Regions from separate parts of the Yoonia sp. 72 genome, predicted to be linked through region 2. Evidence: riboswitches for the same ligand, from Rfam matches in the RefSeq annotation. Region 2 holds a riboswitch; the other holds the start of a gene.
The links. A riboswitch is a leader RNA that binds a small molecule or an ion and turns the genes downstream of it on or off. The one in region 2 is predicted to bind thiamine pyrophosphate.
Positions count from the first base shown of each region.

Region 1 (9,261 bases), on a different contig from region 2:
CCGCGCCCGAGGTCGGCCCTGCGCGCGGTCTGATCGGCGATATCACGGGGCGGCTGGATGGCGACACGCTGTCGCTGACCCTTGCGGCCAGTGACGGCACACCGCTTTTGCAGTTCACGGGGGCCGCCAGCGGAGACATCGACTATTTTGGAGACGTCGCACCGGTCGATGGCGACAGCGTCGCCGCCCGCTTTTCGCGTGTGGCCGGCCCCGGCGAGGAATGGTCAGGCCCGCCGTGGATGACCGGCAATGCAAGCGGGATGGACGCCGCCATGCAAATGGGGCAGGCGGCCATGACCGAGATGATGGCTGATCTGAATGAAGAGGACCGCGCGGTCATGGAAATCATGGGGGCGCTCATGGGGACCGTGGCCAATACAGCCACGCCGGAGCAGGGCCCGTCATCACCCAATCTTGTCGGTCCGGGGGCGAAAACTGTGGATTTGCAGGGCATGCCCGCCGCAGCGGTGATCGACCTGATCGTGCCGTTTCAGGAGGTGACGCCATGATCCCCCGCCTGCAATTTGCCGCAGTGCTGGGCGCATCGCTGGTCGTGGCGCTGCCGGTGGCGGTGCGCGCCGATACCGTGCTGGCGATCTGCCGGACAGGAGGCTGCGAATGTTCGCTCAGCCCGCTGACGGCAGAAGAAATCATGCTGGTTGTCGGTGAGACCTTCGGTTCCGAAACGCCGGTCGACCCGACGCGCGACACACTGGTCTATGAGCCTGATCTTGGCATCGTCACTTGGGTCGACGCACCGCGCCGCGACATTCAGGCAAGCTTTGGCGGCGAAGGCGAATGCCCGATCGAGCTTTTCCCCGAGCCAGAGGCAATGGTGCCGCTGGATGGCACATGGGCATGGCGCACCTTGGGCGAATCCACCTCGGGCTGCCCTGCGGCGCTGGGAGGGATGCTGGCCGCATCACGGGTCGAATTCATGTCGACGCAGGTTGACTGGAACGGCGCTTTTCATCCCGACCGTCTGGCCGAGGGATTGCCGCAGCCCGACATGGCCGATGCGTCACCCTATGAATGGCGCGAGGTCGGGCCATACCGCTGGTTGTCCGACAATGTACAAAGCCGCGAATGCACAGATGGCACCTGCGCCGAAATCGCGCTGAAGCTGAATATGACACTGGTCGCGCCCGACAGGATCAGCGGTTTGCTGTCCTTGCGCAGCAGTATCGACGGGCCGCAGGCGGCGATCATGGCAGGGTTCGGCATGGCCGATTGCCGCGTGCGCGTGCGCTACGACATCATCCGGACAGGGCCATAGGGTCTGCCGTCTCGATCAGCGCGGCCTTCGCCAGCCCCTGCAACAGGGCGTTCACGTCGGCTGTCAGCGTGTCTGGGTCTTGATCGGTGAAATGGTCCGCCAGCACACCCGCCAGATCCTGCGCCGAGCCGGGAATTTCCAGCATCGTCCAGACCGCGAGCGCAAGCGCGTTCATCCGCCAGACGGTCTGGCGACCGGGCAACCACAGGAAAGCAGCATCGCCCGTCGCCTGCATCATCACATCGGGCCTGCGCGCCCAGCATAGGTCCGGTGCCATTTGTGCCGCCGGCATGCTGCGTGCGGCGGCTGGCGGTACAGGTGGTAAGACCGCGACATCCGCGTGCACTGCCGCACTTCCGCCAAAAGCCTGCCGGATCAGTGCGACGGCATCCTCCAGATCGGAATAGACAAGTCGCAGGCAGATGATCTGGGACAAAAGGTCCGTCAGCCGCGCAATCGCAGCGTCGGCCGTTTCGAGATCGGCCATGTTCTGCGACAGCAGGAAATGCAGCGCCTCGTGATCGGTGACGTCATGCAGGGCAGCGCCACCATCGGGCCTGCGATCAAGGATCAACAGCACCGACAGCGGGGCCTTGGTGCCATGCGGTGCGACATTCGGGGCGCAAAGATAGGCGTAGCGGTCGTCGCTTGGCCCCAGATGACGGGCGACATGTGCCCTGAACCCGTCCGAGCACGCCTCTGGCAAGGGCAACCGCAGGCGAGGCGAGATCCCCAGACCGACAGCAGTCCCGTCTGGTTGCATCGGCAGCACATCGTCGCAGAATACCGTCATGTCGGGCTCTTGCGTCATGCGCGCGGCAAGCGTGCTTTTGCCCGCCTTCGCTGGCCCTGTCATGCCGATCAACCGGTTGTTGAACCGGAAGGCAGCACAATGGAGCGCCAGACTGCCGGGGCGGGTGACAAAGTAATCCTGCGCGAGATCGGCGATCATCGCACAGGCCGCACCGGCGACGCCCAATCCGTGGATCGTCTCGCCCAGATAGGCCGACCGCGCTGCGAAAGTCCCCTTGTCGCCAAGCACCGAGGCGACCTGCGCCGATGCGCCGGCAGAGGCCACCTGATCGGGCGTCCAGCCGTGCAGGGCGCTGCGCAAAGCATCCGCGACAGGGGCCGCATGATCCAGCACGATCTGAACGCTGACGCCCGGATAGGTCAGGACAGTACGTGAAGAACCGGGGCCGCTGTCTGCGGCCTCCGGAACCGGATGTGCGTTGCGCTGTATCACCGCAAATTACGGCGCAGTCGTAACCTGAACCCAGGTCCATGTCTCGGGGTCCCAGCGCCACTGGAACGCGGGTTGGCCGGATGCGCCTGTTGGGCGCGACGGCACTGATGCCCCGCTTGGCATCGACGGGGTGCTTGGTGCCGATGGCCTGCTTGGTGCGGACGGCCCCGATGGTGCGCTGGCTGGGCTGCCGGTGCTTGCCTTTGCAATGTCCATCCCCGCGAAGGTCGGTGCGACATAGGCGGCGCCAGTCGCTAGACCCAGCTTGATCAGCAGGCCGCGGCGGGAGATCGTGTCTTTGGTGGTCTTTGCCATTTGGATACGTCCTTGTTTGGTCATTCTGTTGTCTTCGTGTCAGGAAAACGGAACAACCCGGCCCTCTATTCCCCGCTCACCGAAAAAAACTGTGTCTCATCTTCACAAATTTCGGGTGAAGATACGAGCCCGTGGCCATAGACAGGGTCAAAGCCAGCCTCGCCCAGATCCTTGGCGCAGGCGAACAGGGTCTCGGTCACATCGGCCAGTGACTTGTCGGGTATCCGCATCCGTTCCACCGCCAGCGCCGCCGTCACGAAAGGCGTCGCATAGGACGTGCCAGACCGCAGCCGCCCGCCCGACACAGAGGCGGCGGTCCAGATGTTCACGCCCGGTGCGGCAAGCGCGACATAGGGGCCTTGGTTGGCCTGCCGGTAGACGCGTTCGCGCGCGTCCACGGCGGTGACAGCGATCACCTCTGGCCAAGCGGCGGGATAGGCGGGCGGGCTGCCCGGCCCGCCGTTGCCTGCGGCGGCCACAAGCCCGATGCCAAGCTCGGCCGCGCGTTCGATGACACGTTTGAGAACCGCGTTCTCCGGCCCGGAGAAGGACATGTTGATCACATCCACACGTTCCGAAATCAGCAGGCTGACCGCATTGGCGACCGAAAAAGCATCGGCCTGTTCGGCGGCGCCGCTGGCGTGGAAAGCTTCGACCGCGATCAGTTCGGCATCTGGCAAAAGGCCCGGCACCCGCCCTTCGACGCTGCCCACCAGCATCGCGGCGATCGCTGTCCCATGGACCCGCCCCGCAGCGTCGCGGTTGCCCAGATCGACCTGAAAGACCCGTAACCTGCGCCCCTGCAGGGATGGATGCGCCGTGTTGACGCCGGTGTCGATCATCCCGATGCGAGGCCGCATCGCGCTGGGCCAGCCGGCCCAGCCGATCATCGCATGGGCGGCGCAATCCGCCCCGGTGCAGGTGAAATCGTCAGGGGTGTAGAAATGGTTCACATCCGTCACGCCTTGGGGGAACAGACGTGCAAGTTCGGCTTGCGCGCTTACCACCGTCCGGCCCTGCGGAATCGCAAAGCGCACCAGAACACCCGACAAGACGCTGGCATCTGTCTGCGACAGTGGCCTGAACCCTGCCGATATCGCTGGGCTGAGCGACTGGCCAAAGGGTACAAAAGCCAAAATCTCCTGCGGTGGCTCGGACCGGCGTTGCTGCTGAACGGGCTGTTGTCGGGGCTGCGCCTGTGGCCGCGACGGCGCCGAGGCGCGCGAAGGCCGTGATGGCGCGGAACTGCGCGATGGCCCGCTGGCCCGCGACGCCCCGCTGCTTGCATCCGACGCATGCGCGACACCAAGCCCTGTCAGTGCGGGGGCAGCATAGGCAAGGCCCATGCCCAGTCCGATCCTGCGCAAAAGCCTGCGGCGTGCGCGGTCGATGTCTGTCGGGTCGCTTTCGGGGGGCATGGCAAGTCTCCGGCATTGCTTGCAGATGTGCAGCTTCAACAATAACGTGCCAATCTTCAAGATTATTCCCGTTTGCGCAGATTTCGCGGAATAAAAACCGGCCCTGTCCGTTTCTTTCGCGAACGATTGCAGAAAGTCCTTGTTGTGACGATCGACCCGCGCACCGAACTGATCCAGCTTTTGCCGCGCTTGCGCCGCTTTGCGCGCGGACTGGCGGGGGCTGCGGATCAGGCCGATGATCTGGTGCAGGCCAGCATCGAAAAGGCCCTGCGCAATATGGATGGTTTCGCCGCAGGCAGCCGGATGGATGCATGGATGTTCCGCATTATCCGCAACACCTGGATTGATACGATCCGCGCGCGGCGCGACACGGTTGAATACGACACCGAGGCAGCCGACACGATCATCGGGTCCGATGGCCGCCAGACCACCGAGGCCCGCCTGCATCTGGCCGAAGTGCGCCGCGCCATGGCCGCACTACCGGAAGACCAGCGCGTCGTGCTGATGCTCGTCTGCGTTGAAGGCATGCGCTACCGCGAAGTGGCGGCGCTTCTTGAAATTCCCGACGGCACGGTGATGAGCCGGCTGTCGCGGGCGCGGCTGGCCTTGGCCGAAAAGCTGAAAGACATGCCCTTGCGTTCCAACAAAGGGATAGACCGATGATCCGACCTGATGAAGTGAGTGATGACATGTTGATGGCCCTTGCCGATGGCGAATTGACCGAAACCGAGGCCCTGCGCCTGCACAGCCTGATCGCCGCCGACCCGGCGCTCGCCGCGCGCTATCGCGATTTCGCGATGACCCGCAGCCTGTTGCAGGAGGCCTATCCGCTGGAGCCTGTCCCCGACCGGCTCCAGCGGGCGGTGATGGCGCAAGCGTCCAACGTGGTGCCGTTGCGCAAAGCTGTGACGCCCGTTTTGGGATGGGGCATGGCGCTGGCTGCGTCGCTTGTGCTGGCCGTGGGCGGGTTTGTTGCAGGGCGCAGCACCGGCCCCGGTCAGGTGGATGTGGCAGTCGCAACTGCGGATCTGCTGACGGGGACCGAGGCTGTTCTACCTGACGGCAGCACCGTGCGTGTGCTGGGCAGCTATGACACGTCTATCGGCCTGTGCCGCCTGATCGGGCAGGATGACGTTCGCCATGTCATCTGCCGCGATCCGCAGGCAGGCGGCTGGGTCACCGCGCTTAGCGTGGATGCAGGAGGTGCGGGCAATTTCATGCCCGCCTCCGATCTCAGCGTCGCGGCAATCGACGGCCTGCTGGATGGCGTAGGTGCCGGCCCCGCGCTGGATGCTGCCGCCGAACGCGCGGCGCTGGGCCGCTAAGCTGGCGCAAGGTCATACCGTTGGAGGGCTGCGATGCGACGATTTGGTCAAAAGGTTCGCTGAAAGCCATTTGCTCTTAACCAAATCCAAGATTTGAGACCTGCAAACACAAAGACAAGGCAAATCAGCGGGACAACCCACCCCATGACGACCTGCGCGCCACCGATATGGTCGGCCCCGCTAGCTTGCCAGATCGGATAAGACGACAAACGCTGACGGCAATAAAGACCAGAAACAAAAGTCCAGCCAGCGGTATCCACCCAGCATGGCCTGCGCGGATGCGAAAAGCGATGAAAGACAAGCATAAAGCCATCGTAAGATAGCTGCCCGCAACCGTCATGCTGGCGCTTTGGTTCACCAACCCGCTCAGAGCGAGTATCAGAGCATTCGCGCCAAGCAGGAGAACTGGCAACCCCGCCATCTTGGCAGCTTCTTTTGCGCTCTTTTCATCGACAGAAGATATCCAATAGCCAAAGATTTTGGATTTTGCTGCCATCTCTGTCGTCTCCAGAAGCCGATCATTGTCAGCGTATCTGCTGCACAATCCTTCGCAAGTGGGCGGCGGTAACCAGCCAGAAAGCCGCGGTCACCCCACCCTTGACACGCCTTCCCCACCCTATAGGTTCCACCACACGACAGGGGCGTCCGCGACTGCGGGCTGAGAAGCACCCTTTGAACCTGAACCAGATCATGCTGGCGTAGGGAGTCCGTGAATGGCCAAGCCCCGCTTGCGGGTTGGTGCATTCTCCGACCCCCATGCCAAGGGGGACCACGATGGACGACACAGGCCTTTACCTTGACCGGATGCGCAGCACTGCGCCGCTTATCCATAACATAACCAACTATGTCGCCATGAACATCATGGCCAATGTGCTGCTGGCCGCAGGTGCCGCCCCCGCCATGCTGCATGCGCGCGAGGAGGTCGGCGAATTCGCCGCCATCGCACAGGCGCTGACCGTCAATATCGGCACGCTTGATCCCACATGGGCGGAAGCGATGGAGATCGCGGCACAGGTCATGCAGGACGCGGGCCGCCCTTGGGTGCTGGACCCTGTGGGCATCGGTGTATCGCGCTATCGCAAGGGGGTCTGCGCGCGGCTTCTGGCGCTGCGGCCCACGGTGATCCGCGGCAATGCCTCCGAGGTGCTGGCGCTTGCTGGGCTGTCCGCAGGCGGGCGCGGGCCGGAGACGACCGACACGGTCGAGACCGCCGAGGCGGCAGCGCGTGAACTGGCGCAGCGGACGGGCGGGGTGGTCGCGGTGTCTGGGCCGGTCGATTACATCACAGACGGCACCCGTGCTTACCGCGTCGCCAATGGCGATCCGCTGATGACGCGGGTCACAGCGCTTGGCTGTTCGCTGAACGGGGTGATCGGGGCCTTTGCCGTGGGCCAGCCGGTGCTGGAAGCGACCGTCTCGGCGATGGCCTATTACGGGCTGGCAGGGCAGCAGGCAGCAGCAACGGCCAAAGGGCCGGGGGCTTTTGGCGCGGCGTTTCTGGACCGTCTTTATGCGATCACACCCGATGATCTGACGGCGGGCGCAAAGGTCACCCCTGTATGATGGGGCCGGTCTATGTGGTCACCGATGCCGAGGCACCCCTGCCGGTGATCGACCAGATCAGGGCGGCGGCGCAGGGTGGTGCCGCCTTGATCCAGATCCGTGACAAGATCGCCAGCGATGCCGATCTTGCCGCGCTGATCGCTGCTGTCCTGCCGATGGTGACAGCACAGGGCGCACGGCTGATCGTCAACGACCGCGTCGATCTGGCCATGCGGACAGGTGTACATGGCCTGCACATCGGGCAGGGTGACGGTGATCCGGCGCTGATCCGCGCGCGGATTGGCGCGGGCATGCTGCTCGGTCTTTCGGTCGAGGCGGACGAGCATCTCACCCATGTCCCTGCTGGTGTCGATTACCTTGGCGTGGGGCCTGTCCGCGCCACCGCCAGCAAGGCCGACCACGCCCCGCCCATCGGCTTTGACGGGTTGGCGCGGATCATCGCGGGCACATCGCTGCCCTGCTACGCCATCGGCGGGCTGAAACCGGGCGATGCCGCGGCGGTCAAGGCGGCGGGGGCCATCGGCATGGCCGTCGTCAGTGCCGTAACCCGCGCCACCGATCCGCAGGCCGCGACGCGCGCGCTGGTCGATGAATGGAGGCAGGTATGATCCCCAATATCCTGTCCATCGCGGGGTCGGACCCTTCGGGCGGCGCCGGTATTCAGGCTGATATCAAGGCGATTTCGGCCAATGGCGGCTATGCCATGGCCGCGATCACCGCGCTGACGGCGCAGAATACCCGAGGCGTCACAGCCGTGCAAATGATCCCGCCCGATATGGTGGCGGCGCAAATCGCCGCGATCCGTGCCGATATCCGCATCCATGCCGTCAAGATCGGGATGCTGGGCGATGCCGCGATCGTCCGCGCGGTGTCGGACGCCGTGCAGGGGCTGGACGCGCCTATCGTGCTGGACCCAGTGATGGTCGCCAAAAGCGGTGACCGATTGCTGCAGGCCGAGGCTGTTGCCGCCTTGCGTGCAATGCTGCCGCTGGCTGCCGTCATCACCCCCAACCTGCCCGAAGCCGCCGACCTTTTGGACTTGCCCGAGGCTACAACCCGCGACCAGATGCAGGCACAGGCGCTCGCGCTCTTGGCGCTGGGGCCGCGTGCGGTGCTGCTCAAAGGCGGGCATCTGGCGGGGGATGATTGCCCTGATCTGCTGGTGCATGCAGGCGGCATGACATGGCTGGCAGGCACGCGCCACGCCACGCGCAACACGCATGGCACCGGCTGCACCCTGTCGTCGGCGCTGGCCACCTTGCTGGGGCAGGGGCTGCCACTGCCGCAGGCGGCAGAGCAGGCGAAAGCTTTCGTTGCCCGCGCCATCGCAGGCGCGGATGCGCTGCGCGTGGGGCAGGGGCATGGCCCGACCCACCATTTTCACGACTTTTTCAAAGGATAACCCGATGACCCGCAATATTTCCGACCTGACTGTCCTGATTACTGGCGCAGGCCGCGGCCTTGGGGCTGCCATCGCCCGCAGCTTTGCACAAGAAGGCGCGCAAGTCGCGATCAACTACCGCCACAGCCGCGACGCGGCCGAGGCACTGGCGGCCGAGCTTGGCCCGCGCGCAGCGGCGTTTCAGGCCGATGTGACCGACCCCGCACAGGTCAGCGCGATGGTCGCCGCGATCACCGACCGCTTTGGCGCGCCTGACGTGCTGGTCCATAACGCGCTGGCCGATTTCAGTTTCAACGGCGATGCGCGCAAGACGCTGGACCAGATGCACTGGGCCGATATCGCGCAGCAGGCGGAAACGGCCGTGGGCGGGGCGCTGCATTGCCTTCACGCCTTGCAGCCGCATTTCGCGGCGCAAGGGTTCGGGAGGGTCGTCCTGATCGGCACCAACCTGATGCAGAACCCTGTCGTGCCCTATCACGATTACACCGCCGCCAAAGGCGCGCTGCTGGCATTGACCCGCACGGCGGCCAAGGAGCTCGGGCCGCTGGGTGTGACGGTCAACATGGTCTCGGGCGGTCTGTTGCGCACCACCGATGCGAGCGCCGCGACACCCGAAGCGGTGTTCGACATCATCGCAGCGGGGACTCCGCTAGGGCAGGTCACGACACCCGCCGCCATGGCCGATGCCGTGCTGTTCTTTGCCAGCCCATGGTCGC
Region 1 covers NZ_JAXIWG010000003.1:96,847-106,107, forward strand. The annotation lists gene VCK47_RS12830 (OmpA family protein) at 1-509, shown strand, start outside; gene VCK47_RS12835 (hypothetical protein) at 506-1,276, shown strand; gene VCK47_RS12840 (PqqD family protein) at 1,257-2,522, opposite strand; gene VCK47_RS12845 (hypothetical protein) at 2,529-2,837, opposite strand; gene VCK47_RS12850 (S8 family serine peptidase) at 2,903-4,255, opposite strand; gene VCK47_RS12855 (RNA polymerase sigma factor) at 4,400-4,918, shown strand; gene VCK47_RS12860 (hypothetical protein) at 4,915-5,580, shown strand; gene VCK47_RS12865 (hypothetical protein) at 5,705-6,076, opposite strand; TPP riboswitch at 6,208-6,302, shown strand; gene thiM (hydroxyethylthiazole kinase) at 6,355-7,143, shown strand; gene thiE (thiamine phosphate synthase) at 7,140-7,751, shown strand; gene thiD (bifunctional hydroxymethylpyrimidine kinase/phosphomethylpyrimidine kinase) at 7,748-8,545, shown strand; gene VCK47_RS12885 (3-oxoacyl-ACP reductase) at 8,550-9,261, shown strand, end outside.
Region 1: it holds a riboswitch for thiamine pyrophosphate, as region 2 does, so the genes downstream of both, thiM (hydroxyethylthiazole kinase) here and thiB (thiamine ABC transporter substrate binding subunit) in region 2, are expected to answer to the same signal.

Region 2 (9,261 bases):
CTATCGGGCCTTGTGCCGGATGCGAAATCAGGAAAGGGTCGCCCGAACAGGCGGCCCTTTTTGCGTGAGGTGACATGGATATCAAAGCGGTTCTGATGGGCCTTGCCTTCGCGTTCATGTGGTCCTCGGCCTTTACCTCGGCGCGGGTCATCGTCGAATATGCGCCGCCTTTGTCGGCACTGGCGCTGCGGTTCCTGATTTCCGGTCTGATCGGCGTGGCCATCGCATGGTGGCTGGGCCAGTCCGCGCGGCTCACACGGCGGCAATGGACCGGCGTGCTGATCTTCGGGCTGTGCCAGAATGCCCTGTATCTGGGCCTGAATTTCGTGGCGATGCAGACCATTCCCGCATCATTGGCGGCGATCATTGCCTCCACCATGCCGCTGCTGGTCGCGCTGGTGGGCTGGGTCGTGTTTGGCAACACGGTCCGGCCTTTGGGGATCATCGGGCTGATGGCGGGGCTGTTGGGTGTCGTTCTTATCATGGGCGCACGGCTGCAGGGCGGCATCGATTTGTTCGGCCTGATCCTGTGTGTGATTGGCGTGATGTCCCTGACGGTCGCGACGCTTGCGGTTCTGGGGGCGTCGTCGGGTGGCAATGTGCTGATGATCGTGGGGCTGCAGATGCTTGTCGGCAGTGCGCTGCTGTTCATTCCTGCCGTGGCGCTGGAAACGCTGGTCGTCACATGGAACTGGCAGTTGATCGTCGCCTTCATCTACACCGTGCTGGTGCCGGGGCTGGCGGCGACGCTGGTCTGGTTCCTGCTGGTGGGCCGGATCGGCGCGGTCAAGGCGTCAACCTTCCACTTCCTCAACCCGTTTCTGGGTGTGGCAGTCGCGGCTGTGCTACTGGGCGAAAAGATCGGGCCGCTGGATGTGCTGGGCGTTGTGATTATCGCCGCCGGTATTCTGGCGGTGCAGTTGTCGCGTCAGCCCGCGCCGATCACACCGCGCACGCCGCCCGTCTGACCGCGATCTAAAAGCAGGTGGTCGAGGATCACGCAGGCCATCATCGCCTCGCCCACCGGCACGGCGCGGATGCCGACGCAGGGGTCGTGGCGGCCTTTGGTGATGACTTCGGTCGGACTGCCGTCCATCATGATCGACTTGCGCGGGGACAGAATGGACGATGTCGGTTTCACCGCGAACCGTACGACGATATCCTGCCCCGTGCTGATCCCGCCAAGGATGCCGCCCGAATGATTGGATGAATATTCCGGCCCGTTCGGCCCCATAAAAATCTCGTCCGCGTTATCGCGGCCTGTCAGCGCGGCAGCGGCCATGCCTTCGCCGATTTCGACACCTTTGACGGCGTTGATCGACATCATCGCAGCGGCCAGATCAGTGTCTAACTTGGCATAAACCGGCGCGCCGATGCCCGCAGGCACACCGCGCGCCACCACCTCGATGATCGCCCCGACCGAGTTATGATCGTCCTTGCGCAGCCACGTCAGATAGTCGTTCCATTCCGCTGCGGCCTGCGCATCGGGGCAGAAAAAATCGTTGCGGTCGATTTCATCCCAATCCATCCGCGCGCGGTCGATTTGTTTGGTGCCCATCTGGGTCATGTAGCCTTTGATCTGCACATTCGGCGCAATCAGCTTGATCGCCTCGCGCGCGACACCGCCAGCAGCGACACGCGACGCGGTTTCACGCGCCGATGACCGCCCGCCGCCGCGCGGATCGCGCAATCCGTATTTCTGGTGATAGGTGATATCGGCATGACCCGGGCGGAACGTGTTCAGGATATCGCCGTAATCTTTGGACCGCTGGTCGGTGTTGCGGATCATCAACTGGATCGGGGTGCCGGTCGTCCGCCCCTCGTAAACACCCGACAGGATTTCGACCGCATCGGGTTCATTCCGCTGGGTGGTGTTCTTGTTCAGACCGGGGCGGCGTTTGTCCAGCCATTGCTGGATCATCGCAGGTTCCAGCGGGACACCCGGTGGGCAGCCATCGACCGTGGCACCCAAGGCTGGCCCATGGCTTTCGCCCCACGTGGTGAACCGGAACAAATGACCGAAACTGTTGATGGACATGGCAAACCCCTGTTTGGCAACGGTCTAACGGGCGGGGGGGACAGGCTCAAGAGGTTTCCCTTGCACCCGGCCCTGTTCCACCCTAGCTTCCGCCCCACCTCGGGGTGCCTTTACTGGCTGAGATGCGCAAGCAGACCCGTTGAACCTGAACCGGTTAGGACCGGCGGAGGGAAGGTATGGCAATTCCGCTATCCCCCAATCCGCCCGATGCATTTGGAGGATAGAATGCAAAAATCCATTTATCTGCCACTTGTCGCGGGATTTGCGCTTTGTGCCAGCGGCACAGTCGCGCAGACCCCCGTGCTGCAAGTGATGACCTACGACAGTTTTGTCAGCGAATGGGGCCCCGGCCCCGCGATCAAGGCCGCTTTCGAGGAAACCTGCGGCTGCGAATTGCAGTTTATTGGCACGGGCGACGGCGCTGCCCTGCTCGCACGTTTGCAGTTGGAAGGGCCACAGACCGAGGCTGATATCGTGCTGGGCCTCGACACCAACCTGATCGCCGCTGCGCGCGCCACGGGCCTGTTCGCACCGCATGGCGTTGATGCCGCCCTTGACCTGCCGATCACGTGGGACGATCCCGATTTCCTGCCGTTCGACTGGGGTTATTTCGCCTTTGTCGGCAATGCGGGTGAGGCTGCCCCGACATCCCTGCGCGCCTTGGCCGACAGCGACATCCGGATCGTCATTCAGGACCCGCGGTCATCCACTCCCGGTCTGGGTCTGCTGATGTGGGTCAAGACGGCCTATCCTGATAGTGCCGCTGAGCTGTGGGCCGATCTTGCGGATAACATCGTCACCGTCACCCCCGGCTGGTCCGAAGCTTACGGGCTGTTTCTTGAGGGCGAAGCCGACGCCGTCCTGTCCTATACCACCTCGCCCGCCTATCACCTGATCGCGGAAGAGGATGACAGCAAGGTCGCATGGGCTTTTGACGAAGGGCATTACATGCAGGTCGAGGTCGCGGCCAAGGTCGCTGGCACCGACCAGCCGGAACTTGCGGACCAGTTTCTGGCCTTTATGGTGTCCGATGCGTTCCAGTCCATCATCCCCACGACCAACTGGATGTATCCTGCTGTGGTACCCGAGGGTGGCCTGCCCGCAGGGTTCGAGACGCTGACCGTCCCTGAAACCGCTCTGCTGCTGTCCCCCGAGGATGCCGCAGCGATCCGTGACGTGGCGCTGGACGAATGGCGCAACGCGCTGTCGCAATAGCCCCGCGCTGGCCCGGTGCCGCTGCGGCGGCGCTGGTGCTGGTGCTGACCATTGGCACGCTGGCCGCTGTCGGCTGGCGTGCCCAATGGCAGCGCGGGCTGTCGCCTGCTGATTGGGCGGCAATCCAGTTTACTGTCATGCAGGCGATGGTGTCTGCGGGGCTGAGCGTGCTGCTGGCCATTCCCGTCGCGCGCGCGCTTGCGCGACGGCGGTTTCGGGGGCGGTCGGCGCTGATTACGCTGATGGGCGCGCCGTTCCTGTTGCCGGTTGTAGTCGCGGTAATCGGATTGCTCGCCGTGTTCGGGCGCGCGGGCGTGGTGAACAGTGGCCTTGCATGGCTGGGCCTGCCGGCGATCACAATTTTCGGCTTTCATGGCGTCGTGCTGGCGCATGTGTTTTTTAACCTGCCACTGGCGATCCGGTTGATCCTGCAAGGCTGGCTGTCGATCCCTGCGGAACGGTTCCGCCTGGCCGCGTCGCTGAACGCGCCAGTGGGGCGGTTGCTGGAATGGCCGATGCTGCGGGCTGTCGTGCCGGGGGTTTTCCTTGTGATTTTCCTGATCTGCCTGACCAGTTTCGCGGTGGCGCTGACGCTGGGCGGCGGTCCGCGCGCCACGACGGTCGAGCTGGCGATCTATCAGGCGCTCCGGTTCGATTTCGATCTGGGGCGCGCGGCCTTGCTGGCCTGTGTCCAGTTCGGGCTGTGCGCTGTGGCGGCTGTCGTCGTCTGGCGCCTGACCAGCCTGGACGCGATGGGTGCAGGGCTTGACCGCGTTGTGCAGCGCTGGGACCTGCGCTGGCCTGCGCTGGATTATCTGATGATCGCTCTGGTCGCCATTTTCCTGTTCACGCCTTTGGCGATGGTGATCTGGCGCGGTGTGCCGGGACTGATGGGCTTGCCGACAAGCATCTGGCTTGCCGCGGGACGGTCCGTGACTGTTGCGGTTTTTTCTGCGTTGCTGTGCATCTGTATGGCGCTGGCGCTGGCACTACGCGGCGGGCGGGTGGTGGCCGTGGTCGGCGTGCTGCCGCTTGCAGCCTCTGGTCTGGTCGTGGGGACGGGGGCGTTTCTGCTGGTCTATCAGTTCATCAATCCCGCGCGTCTGGCGCTGCCGATCACCGTGCTGGTGAACGCGACACTTGCACTGCCCTTTGCGCTGCGGGCCATCGGGCAGGCTGTGGACGGGATCGACCGCGATTTCGGGCGTTTGGGGGCCAGTCTGGGCCTGTCGCGCTGGGGCTGGGTGCGCATCGTCGTGCTGCCGCGCATCCGCCGCCCTTTGGGGTTCGGCGCGGGGCTTGCCGCAGCCTTGTCGATGGGCGACCTTGGCGTCATCACGCTGTTCGCGGGCGAGGCGGAGCAGACGTTGCCGCTGGCCATGTACCGCCTGATGGGGGCTTACCGGATGGAGGCCGCGGCAGGTGCTGCGCTGCTGTTGCTGGCGCTCAGCTTTGCGGCGTTCTGGATCTGCGACCGAGGGGGGCGCGGCAATGCTGATCTGTGACAAACTGGTGTTGCAACAGGACGATTTTCGCCTGACTGCCGATGTGACATTTGGCGCGGGCAAGATCACGGCGCTGATCGGTCCTTCGGGCGCGGGCAAATCAACCTTGCTTGCAGCCTTGTCAGGGTTTCTGGAGCCTGCGGCGGGGCGGGTTTTGTGGCAGGATACGGACCTGACCGCGCTCGCCCCCGGCGCGCGCCCGATCAGTGCGGTCTTTCAGGATAACAACCTGTTTCCCCATCTGAACATTGCGCAGAATGCGGGCCTTGGGTTGCGCCCGTCACTGCGGCTGACTGCCGACGAACGTGCGGCAGTCGAGCGCGCTTTGTCGTCAGTCGGGCTGGAAGGGTTGGGCAGTCGCAAACCGGCGGCCCTGTCAGGCGGTCAGCAAAGCCGTGCGGCACTGGCGCGTGTATTGCTGGCGGACCGGCCTGTGGTGTTGCTGGACGAACCTTTCGCCGCTCTTGGGCCGGCGATGAAGGATGACATGCTTGATCTGGTGCGCGCGACGCTGGGCGCTGGCGGACGGTCGGTTCTGATGGTCACCCATGATCCTGATGATGCACGGCGCATTGCGGATGAGGCGTCTTTGGTCGCTGATGGAATTGTGACGGCCCCAGTCACTGTATCAGCATTCTTCGACAGACCATCAGAGGCGCTGGCCGCCTATTTGGGCTGAACGAAAAAGGCCCGCCAGAGAGGCGAGCCTTTTATGTCGGGACAAGCCGGTGTTACGACTTTTTGTTCTTGTAGGGTGCCCAAAGGCGCTTGTTGGTCAGATAGAGCAGAACCGACAGCAACGTCAGGAAAATGACGCCTGTCAGACCAGCCTGCTTGCGCGCCATCATCTTGGGTTCGGCGGTCCACATCAGGAACGCAGCGACGTCCTTTGAAACGGCTTCAAGATCGGTGGGGCTGCCATCCTCGTAAAACACGTCGTCGCCATAAAGCGGGGGTGCCATGCTGATCCAGCTGCCCGGAACCATGTGGTCGCCATTGGGGTATTTGCAGCTGTCGGGGAAACCACCGGCGGCAAAGGCGATGTTATAATAGCCGTCCATCGGATCGCCTTCGAGGGCGCATTCAGGTTCTTCGACATAACCGGTCATCAACGACGCGATATATTCCGCGCCGCCCATGCCTTGGAACAACTGGGCCATGCCCGTGCCATAGGGACCAGAGAAGCCAGCGCGTGCTTTGGCCATCAGCGTCAGGTCTGGTGCGGTCGACAGGTTCGACATCGGAAACTTGTCGGCCGGGGTGGCGGGGCGGAAATCGCCTTCGCCATCGAACAGGGCCTGATCGAAGACTTCGTAGAATTCGGCATAGGCGCGCATCTGGTCTTCGGGCAGGCCTGGACCGCCTGCGTCCGACAGGTTGCGGAAGGACAGATACTGCAGGCCATGGCAGGCCGCGCAGACCTCTGTATAGACCTGAAGACCGCGCTGAAGCTGCATCTGGTCGAACTGGCCAAACGGACCCTCGAACGAGAAGGCATAGTCGGTCACTTCGATCTTTGCGCCCGCTGCCAGTGCCTGCCCTGATGTCAGGGCAAGCGCTGCGGCGGCGGCGAGTGTGGCGTTACGGAGCATATTCATTGGTCTTCCTCACTCGGCCGGATTGACGACAGGCGCGCTGCCGCTTTTCGGCGCGTAATGCGCGTTGTAGTCTTCCTCGATCGTCGCAGGTGGTGTCAGCGGCTTTTCAATGACGCCAAGCAGCGGCAGGATCACCAGGAAATAGGCGAACCAGTAGACCGAACCGACCAGCGCGATATACGGATAGATACCCTCTGCCGGCATGGCCCCTGCCCACATCAGGACAAAGAAGTCGACGACCAGTAGCCAGAACCACCACTTGAACATCGGGCGGTACCGACCGGAACGGACGGTCGAAGTGTCCAGCCACGGAGCCAGCGCCATCACGACGATTGCGCCGAACATCGCCAGAACCCCAAAGAACTTTGCGTCGATGATGCCGAAGGTGACCCACTGGGTGAAAATCACGAGCCAGACGTCACCGTCAAAGGCGCGCAGGATCGCGTAGAATGGCAGGAAATACCATTCAGGCACGATATGCGCCGGTGTCGCCAGCGGGTTCGCAGGGATGTAATTGTCGGGGTGGCCCAGATAGTTCGGCATAAATCCGACGATCGCCACGAAGACGGCAAGGATGACCGCCAGCGCAAACAGGTCCTTGATCACGAAATAGGGCCAGAACGGCAGCGTGTCCTTTTCGGCGTCTTCTTTCGACGTGCGGCGGACTTCGACGCCTGTCGGGTTGTTGTTGCCGGTGGTGTGGAACGCCCAGATGTGCACGATCGTCAGGCCCAGCAAGATGAAGGGCAGCAGGTAGTGCAGCGAAAAGAAGCGGTTCAGCGCGGGCTGGCCCACAGCGGTCGCACCCAAGAGCCATGTCTGCACGCTTTCGCCCACAAAGGGGATCGCGCCGAACAGGCCGGTGATCACGGCAGTCCCGTGGAACGACATCTGGCCCCATGGCAGAACGTAACCCATGAAGGCAGTGCCCATCATCAGCAGATACATCAGCATGCCGATGATCCATGTCACTTCGCGCGGGGCTTTGTATGACCCGTAGTACAGCGAGCGGAAAATGTGGGCGTAAACGGCGACAAAGAACAAGGATGCGCCGTTCTGGTGGAAATAGCGGATCATATGGCCGCCGTTCACGTCACGCATGATGTGTTCGACCGAGGCAAAAGCCATGTCCACATGCGGGACGTAATGCATCACCAGCACGACGCCGGTGATAATCTGCATCACCAGCGTAAAGACCAGCACGATCCCCCAGATCCACATCCAGTTCAGGTTGCGGGGGGTCGGCAGCATCAACGTGTCATAAAGAAGCCCGACGATCGGCAGGCGTGAATGCAGCCACTTTTCGCCGTTTGACTTTGGTTCGTAATGGTCGTGGGGGATACCAGCCATGGATCGCTCTCCTTAACCGAGTTGAATGGTTGTCTCGTCCACAAAGGACGCGACGGGAATATCGAGATTGCGCGGTGCAGGTCCGCGGCGGATGCGGCCGGCAGTGTCGTAATGCGACCCGTGGCAAGGGCAGAACCACCCGTTGAAATCGCCCGACTGGCCAAGCGGCACGCAGCCAAGGTGGGTGCAGATGCCCATCTGGACCAGCCAGACGCCATCTTCGGACAGCGCACGGTTCGCATCGCTCGCGTCTGCAGAAGCATCAAGGTTTGCGTTCTGCGAAAGACGGTCGGGCAAGGACGAGATATCGACAGCATTTGCTTCTGCGATCTCTTGCTCGGTGCGCGCGCGAATGAACACGGGTTTGCCCTGCCACAGCACGGTCAGCTGCGTGCCCGGATCAACGGCGCTGACATCCACGCGGATCGACGCAAGCGCCAGCACGTCTGCAGATGGGTTCATTTGATTGACTAGAGGCCATACCGCGGCACCTGTCACGACAACGCCGGCTCCGGCGGTGGCATAGTAAAGGAAGTCGCGGCGTGTTCCCTGATGTTCTTCAACTTGTGACACTGGGTGCATCTCCGGTTCGTTGGCGGGCGCATTGCCCATAAATCAAATAGGCCGATGTCGCCACCAGTCCAATCCGCCGCTATGTATCCCCGTTCACCACAGGCGTCCAGCGGACAATAGGGCGCAGGGTCAAGCGCCGTGGACCGGCGGTCAAAACGTCTTTCAAGCCCACCCTGCGGATACGCAAACGTGGCATCTGCCTGCCGCGACCTAGGACGAACTACGGCCCGATATCACATCAATTCGCTTTTTTTCGATTAATCTGCCATCATTTGTGGCCAAGTGGGCACAGCATCACAAGATGCCAAGGATCACTTAATGTTTTGTTGTGAGTCGTTCTGACTATCTTTAGGTGTCCGCAGTGCCTTTGACCTTGGGGATTCGACAATGATACGCGCCTTTGCACTTTGCTGCAGCCTTCTTGCTTTACCGACCGTCGCTGCGGCGCAGGTCGAGCTGAGCTTTTATGGCGGCGCGCAATCGGCACCTGCGTCCGACATCATGATTCGCAATGACAGCAGCATTCCGGATTCAGATTTCTCGCTAAGCTGGGAAGGCCGGTCCGCCAGTGCGCCGATCTATTACGGCATCCGTGCGACGCGGTGGCAGTCGCCCACATTCGGCTTTGGCCTCGATTTCGCGCATAACAAGGTCTACCCCAAGAACGACGAACTGCCCGAAGGTTTCGACGTGCTTGAATTCACCGACGGGCTGAACACGCTGACGGTGAACGCCTATCGGCGCTGGCCGAATATGCTGGGCGACGTGACGCCCTATGTCGGTGGCGGCATCGGTATCTCTATTCCCCATGTCGAGGTGACGAACGGGGACTCGGAAACGTTCGGCTATCAATTGACTGGCCCCGCCGCGACATGGATCGCGGGGGCGAGCTATCCGATCAGCGACCAGTGGTCCGTCTTTGGTGAATACAAGGGCACGTTCACGTCCAACACCGGCGATCTTGACACCGGCGGCACGATTG
Region 2 covers NZ_JAXIWG010000002.1:296,069-305,329, reverse strand. The annotation lists gene VCK47_RS10040 (DMT family transporter) at 75-968, shown strand; gene aroC (chorismate synthase) at 929-2,038, opposite strand; TPP riboswitch at 2,129-2,227, shown strand; gene thiB (thiamine ABC transporter substrate binding subunit) at 2,264-3,253, shown strand; gene VCK47_RS10025 (thiamine/thiamine pyrophosphate ABC transporter permease ThiP) at 3,229-4,758, shown strand; gene VCK47_RS10020 (ATP-binding cassette domain-containing protein) at 4,745-5,437, shown strand; gene VCK47_RS10015 (cytochrome c1) at 5,490-6,356, opposite strand; gene VCK47_RS10010 (cytochrome b) at 6,366-7,706, opposite strand; gene petA (ubiquinol-cytochrome c reductase iron-sulfur subunit) at 7,719-8,279, opposite strand; gene VCK47_RS10000 (outer membrane protein) at 8,667-9,261, shown strand, end outside.